Linked DNA regions of Aliamphritea hakodatensis. The protein of the gene in region 1 binds, or shares a complex with, the protein of each later gene. Links are inferred from orthologs where the notes say so. Each region holds a gene or a part of one and is shown on either strand. Other genes may lie near its edges.

Evidence for each region.
Region 2: the proteins of PCI15_RS05380 (region 1) and sdhA are in contact, whole or in part, in a crystal structure (PDB 6C12), measured with the Escherichia coli proteins. The link is inferred for Aliamphritea hakodatensis from one-to-one orthologs.

The regions. Positions count from the first base shown.
Region 1 is NZ_AP025281.1:1,183,186-1,186,232, forward strand. Bases 70-2,792 are described here. They hold PCI15_RS05380 (FAD assembly factor SdhE), read left to right. Parts: upstream 70-1,162; coding sequence 1,163-1,423; downstream 1,424-2,792. Other genes in these bases: PCI15_RS05375 (ATP-grasp domain-containing protein), read right to left, coding at 70-756; PCI15_RS05385 (protein YgfX), read left to right, coding at 1,401-1,862; nadB (L-aspartate oxidase), read right to left, coding at 1,879-2,792. In the rest of the region: more of PCI15_RS05375, read right to left, coding at 1-69; more of nadB, read right to left, coding at 2,793-3,047. UniProt on the Escherichia coli protein: An FAD assembly protein, which accelerates covalent attachment of the cofactor into other proteins.
Region 2 is NZ_AP025281.1:3,038,091-3,041,360, reverse strand. The notes cover bases 42-2,987. They hold sdhA (succinate dehydrogenase flavoprotein subunit), read left to right. Parts: upstream 42-599; coding sequence 600-2,375; downstream 2,376-2,987. Other genes in these bases: PCI15_RS14020 (succinate dehydrogenase iron-sulfur subunit), read left to right, coding at 2,388-2,987; sdhD (succinate dehydrogenase, hydrophobic membrane anchor protein), read left to right, coding at 251-598; sdhC (succinate dehydrogenase, cytochrome b556 subunit), read left to right, coding at 42-257. In the rest of the region: more of sdhC, read left to right, coding at 1-41; more of PCI15_RS14020, read left to right, coding at 2,988-3,092. UniProt on the Escherichia coli protein: Two distinct, membrane-bound, FAD-containing enzymes are responsible for the catalysis of fumarate and succinate interconversion; the fumarate reductase is used in anaerobic growth, and the succinate dehydrogenase is used in aerobic growth.

The DNA.
Region 1 (3,047 bases):
CTGCAAGGCTTCAGGCTGGTCGAGTCTTTCCAGTCCATAGCCGGCATGGGAGTCCACCGGACGGATAATCACCGGCATCCTGCCGTCGACAATAAGTGCTTCAAGAGGCGGATTGCCTCCGGCGACCTGAAGTAATGTTTCCCGGCTGACCCGGATGGTCACAGGCATTTCAATGTGTGGCAGGTTTTGCAACTGGTGGCAGATTAAGTCCCTTCCCAGAACGCTGACCGGTGCCGGCATATTGAGAACCGGACGGAGCCACTGGCTGATCCAGCTGTCAATGTAGTCCAGTGTTGCAAGGTTTCTGTCCAGCTCGCTCAGCGCCACGATTGCTATATCATGATCCGGTAATTCCGGCGGAAATGGCAGGGCGGGATCAACGTAAAGAAATTGCATGCTGAAGCCGGCACCTTCGGCGATGAATTCCAGCGGTGTATTGGTCATCAGATTGCCGGGTGCAACGAGAGCCAGCAAACGTACGGTATGCCGTTTAACGGTTGGTTCGAGGCAGTAATGCTGCTGAATTGCCAGCGCCTGTTGCTGAACGGCTACGCCGGTGTCCGGTTGTCCACGTAACTGCAACAGAATTGACAGATCAAACAGTGCCTGGGCATCACCTTTACCACCACGGTCAATGAAGTCGAGACCGAGATCAGTGAGGTCTTCGCCGTGATATACCCTGGACATCAGGTTTGCCAGGCCGTGCAGGTGAGGCACATGAGAATCTGGATTGAGTTGCGGTGCTGGACTATTCATAGCAATCCCTACAGCTGTTAACCCGGTGGAAGCCGGGCTTTGTAACGGAGGAGGAAAGCAATTCCTGTGCCAGTACATCCGAAAGTATGATTGAAATGTGCTGCCGCTGCCGTTATCAGCTTATTGAGATTTTTAGAGGAATTGCGGTTTATATCTGAGTTACTATAAATTCGGCACCCAGGGTGAAAGTGTGTACTTACACTTAGACCTGAGTGGTCAGGCTGGTGCGGGCCGGTTTATCCGGTGACTTGCTTTTGGGGTGGCTTGCAGGCGGCAGGTTTTGCCGTCCGGTTTTCTCAAAGCGGCAACAATCCGCCGTTGTCAGATCAATACTTTGGGATGCCGGGCTTGCTCCGGGTACGCTTACTTTATATATTGCCCGCATAATTAAGCTGAGGAAGTCCTGATGTATACAGAAGAAGATGTACGACGATTACAATGGCAAAGCCGGCGCGGTATGCTGGAACTGGATGTGTTGTTTGTGCCATTTGTTGAAGAAGCTTTTTCTGATCTTGATGAAGCAGACCAGGACCGTTTTGTGAAATTACTGGCCTGTGAAGATACTGATTTGTTCGTCTGGTTAATGGAGCGGGAAGAGCCTGTCGATCCGGATTTACAGCGCATCGTCAGAATTATTCTTGACCGTGTCCAGCCTGCTGCAGATTAAGTTTTCTCCTTCCCGCCAGCTTGGAGTCCTTTATTCCGGGCTGGCATCAATTGCGTATTACAGCATCTGGCTGTTGCACCTTCCCTGGTTTCTGAATGTTGTTTTCTCTGTGTTGCTGGGGGGATTATTTGTCACCACCTGGCGTCGCTATATTTCCCTGACGCATGACCGTTCTGTTATTGCACTGCACTGGCAGGCGAAAGATAAATATATGCGTCTCTGCACAGCTTCCGGTGAGTGGCTGACAGTTGCTTCGGTAGAACAGCGGATACTCTGGCCCTGGCTGACGGCCCTGCGAGTCAGGGTGGACGGCTCAGGTAAAGAGGCACTGAATCTGATCGTGTTGTCTGATTCGCTAAGCGATTTTTCCCAGTACCGGCAATTCAGGGTGTTTTGCCGGTATGCGCGGATTAAAGGCGGTTTGTTGCCGACCGGTTAGTAATTACCGGAGCGGCTTACCAGTCATAGTTAATCGGTGTAAGAATACTGTCGCGGGGTTCTGCATGTGTCGCCGGATAGTCCAGCGTGTAATGCAGCCCGCGACTTTCTTTGCGAAGCATTGCACAGCGGATAATCAGATCTGCCACGACCGCCAGATTTCTTAATTCCAGTAAGTCGCGGCTGATTTTATAATTACTGTAATAGTCAGTAATTTCCTGCTGTAGCAGGTCAACCCTGTGTTTGGCGCGCTGCAAACGTTTGTCGGTACGGACTATGCCGACGTAATCCCACATGAAACGGCGCAGTTCATCCCAGTTGTGGGCGATAATTACATCTTCGTCAGAATCCGTTACCTGAGATTCATCCCAGCCGGGCACGTCGGGAATGACCGAGTCCGTGTTGAGGTTTTTGCTGATATGTCGGGCGGCGGACGATGCGTAAACGATACATTCCAGTAATGAATTGCTTGCTAACCGGTTGGCCCCGTGAAGTCCGGTAAATGCCGTTTCGCCCACGGCGTACAGGCCTTCTATGTCGGTACGGCCGTGTTTGTCCGTCATAATGCCGCCGCAGGTGTAATGTGCAGCAGGTACTACCGGGATCGGCTGGCGGGTAATATCAATGCCGTAACTCAGGCACCGTTCGTAAATCGTGGGGAAATGTTCTTTGATAAAACTTGCCGGTTTATGGGAGATATCAAGAAACAGGCAGTCGGAACCAAGACGTTTCATCTCGTGGTCAATGGCTCTGGCGACGATATCCCGGGGGGCAAGTTCTCCGCGGGGATCGAACTTGTCCATAAAACGTCTGCCATCAGGTAACAGCAGTTTTCCACCTTCTCCCCGCACCGCTTCGGTAATCAGAAATGATTTGGCCTGAGGGTGGTACAGGCAGGTTGGATGAAACTGATTGAATTCAAGGTTGCTGACCCGGCAGCCCGCCCGCCAGGCGATAGCAATGCCATCACCGGAGGCACCGTCGGAGTTGCTGGTATAAAGGTAAGCTTTACTGGCACCGCCGGTGGCCAGCACAACCGCCCGGGCTTTGAATACATCGACCTTCTCAGTCTTGTTATTGAGGACATACGCACCAATACAGGCGTTACTGGCCAGATTCAGCTTGCGCCGGGTAATCAGGTCAACAGCGATACAGTCCTCAACCAGGTCAATGTTCTCACTTTCCC
Region 2 (3,270 bases), 1.9 Mb from region 1 along the record:
TGTATGCCCTGGGGATGTCTCTTGAGTCTGAGCAGGGTTTTAACGCTGCCGCACAGATGCTGACGGAGAGCTTCTTTGCGAAGCTGATTGCCTGGGGATTGGTTTCAGCATTGCTGTATCACTTCTTTGCCGGTATCAAACATCTGATTATGGATTTTGGTCATTGTGAAGAGTTGGAGTCTGGACAGAAGGCCGCCAAAGCGACTTTAGTTATTGCGGCTATCGCAATTCTGCTGGCAGGAGTATGGATATGGTAACTTCAATTACAAGTTTTGGTCGCAGCGGCTTATATGACTGGATGATCCAGCGTGTAACGGCTGTCGTACTGCTTGCTTACACGATCTTCATGATCGGTTATCTGTTAATGAATCCGGATCTGGATTACAACCAGTGGAGCGGCCTGTTTGAGGGCACGGTGATGCGTATCTTTACGCTGCTGACAATCCTGTCTCTGGCGGCACACGCCTGGATCGGAATGTGGTCTATCTCGACTGATTATATCAAGCCAACCGGTATCCGTTTTCTGTTCCAATCTGCGTGTGGTCTGCTGACCTTTATCTACGTTGTTTGGGGTGTTCAGATCCTGTGGGGAGCATAAGATGAGCAGCAAGTTACGTACCCTGACCTTTGACGGGATTGTAATTGGTGGCGGTGGTGCCGGTATGCGTGCCGCGCTGCAACTGGCCCAGTCGGGCCTGAATACTGCGTGTATTACAAAAGTATTTCCAACCCGTTCGCATACGGTGTCTGCGCAGGGTGGTATTACCTGTGCGATTGCCAGTGCGGATCCGAACGATGACTGGCGCTGGCACATGTACGATACCGTCAAGGGTTCCGATTATATCGGTGACCAGGACGCGATCGAATACATGTGTTCTGTAGGCCCGCAGGCGGTATTTGAGCTGGACCACATGGGTCTGCCGTTTTCCCGTACTGAAGAAGGCCGTATTTACCAGCGTCCTTTCGGTGGTCAGTCTAAAAACTTTGGTGAAGGTGGGCAGGCAGCCCGGACCTGTGCGGCCGCTGACCGTACCGGTCATGCGCTGCTGCACGCACTGTACCAGGGTAATATTAAAGCCGGTACCACCTTCCTGAATGAGTGGTATGCGGTTGATCTGGTTAAGAATGCAGATGACGCGGTGGTTGGTGTTATCGCGATCTGCATCGAAACCGGTGAAACAGTGTATATCAAGGCTAAAGCGACCGTGCTTGCGACCGGTGGTGCAGGCCGTATCTATCAGTCCACAACCAATGCGCTGATCAATACCGGTGACGGTATGGGCATGAGTCTGCGTGCCGGTGTACCGGCCCAGGATATGGAAATGTGGCAGTTCCACCCAACCGGTATTGCCGGTGCCGGCGTACTGGTAACCGAAGGTTGCCGGGGTGAGGGTGGTTACCTGGTCAATAAGGATGGCGAACGCTTCATGGAGCGTTATGCGCCTAACGCGAAAGACCTGGCTGGCCGTGACGTGGTTGCCCGCTCTATGGTGCTGGAGATTCTGGCTGGCCGTGGTTGCGGTGAGGAAGGTGATCACGTATTCCTGAAGCTGGATCATCTTGGGGCTGATACCCTGAATGCCAAGCTGCCGGGTATCCTTGAGTTGTCCCGTACCTTTGCGCATGCTGATCCGATTAAAGAGCCGATTCCGGTTGTTCCGACCTGTCACTACATGATGGGCGGTGTCACCACCAATATCGGTGGTCAGGCGATCGGTGCGGATGCGGACGGTAACGATACCATCATCGACGGCCTGTTTGCCTGCGGTGAAGTTGCCTGTGTATCGGTACACGGTGCAAACCGTCTGGGCGGTAACTCGCTGCTTGATCTGGTGGTATTTGGCCGTGCGGCCGGTATCCAGATTGAGAAGCAGATGCGTGAGGGCTACGAAGTAGCGCCGGCCAGCGAAGCTGATCTGGAACGTGCGATGGCGCGTCTGAACCGTTTGAACAATTCAACCGGTGGTGAAAAGGTTGCTGAGGTTCGTGCTGAACTGCAGAAGACCATGCAGCTGTATTTCGGTGTATTCCGTGAAGGCGAAAGCATGGAGAAAGGTCTGGAGCTGCTTAAGGAAGTGCGTGCCAAGGTGTCTGATCTTCATCTGGAAGATAAGAGCGCGGCATTCAACACGGCCCGTATTGAAGCGCTGGAACTGGAAAACCTGATGGAAGTTGCTGAGGCAACGGCAATCGCTGCTATTACCCGTAAGGAAAGTCGTGGTGCGCATGCCCGTAACGACTACACCGAGCGTGATGATGAAAACTGGTTGTGTCACTCACTGTATCACCCGCAAACGCAACAGATCACCAAGCGTGCTGTTAACTTTGCGCCGAAGACAGTAGATGCCTTCCCGCCAAAAGTTCGAACGTATTAAGGGGTTGCCACGATGTTAGTAAGTGTATATCGCTATAATCCTGAGGTTGATGATGCGCCTTACATGCAGGATGTCCATATCGACATTCCTGGTGGTAAGGACATCATGGTTCTGGATCTTCTGCAGTTGCTGAAAGATAAGGATCCGTCTCTGGCGTACCGCCGTTCGTGCCGTGAAGGTGTTTGTGGTTCCGACGGTATGAATATGAACGGTAAGAACGGTCTGGCGTGTATTACGCCGCTGTCTGAAGTGGTTGAGAACGATAAGATTGTTCTGCGTCCGCTGCCAGGTTTACCGGTTATCCGTGATGTGGTTGTTGATATGACCCAGTTCTATCAGCAGTACGAGAAGATCAAACCGTTCCTGCTGAATGATACGCCGGCGCCTGCGATTGAGCGTCTGCAGTCTCCGGAAGAGCGTGCTGAGCTGGATGGTCTGTACGAGTGTATTCTGTGTGCATGCTGTTCAACTGCCTGTCCGTCTTTCTGGTGGAACCCTGATAAGTTCATCGGCCCGTCCGGTTTGCTGCAGGCATACCGCTTCCTGGCTGACAGCCGGGATACGGCGACCAAGGAGCGTCTGGCAGACCTTGATGATCCGTTCAGCGTCTTCCGCTGCCACGGTATCATGAACTGTGTCAGCGTTTGTCCTAAGGGGCTTAACCCGACAAAGGCAATTGGCAAGATCCGTAACATGCTGTTGCAACAGGCAACCTGATTGTTACTCAGGGCGGTCCCGAAAGGTACCGCCTTTTTTATTGCGTAAATTTAGCTCAGCTATTGCGGTATGGCATGAATTGCATTCATGCATCCTTTGGTGAATGTTCAGCCGGGCCCAGGCATGGTACAACTGTATTTTGCTCTGAACGGTTGAATTTTATACACCAAATCAGCTG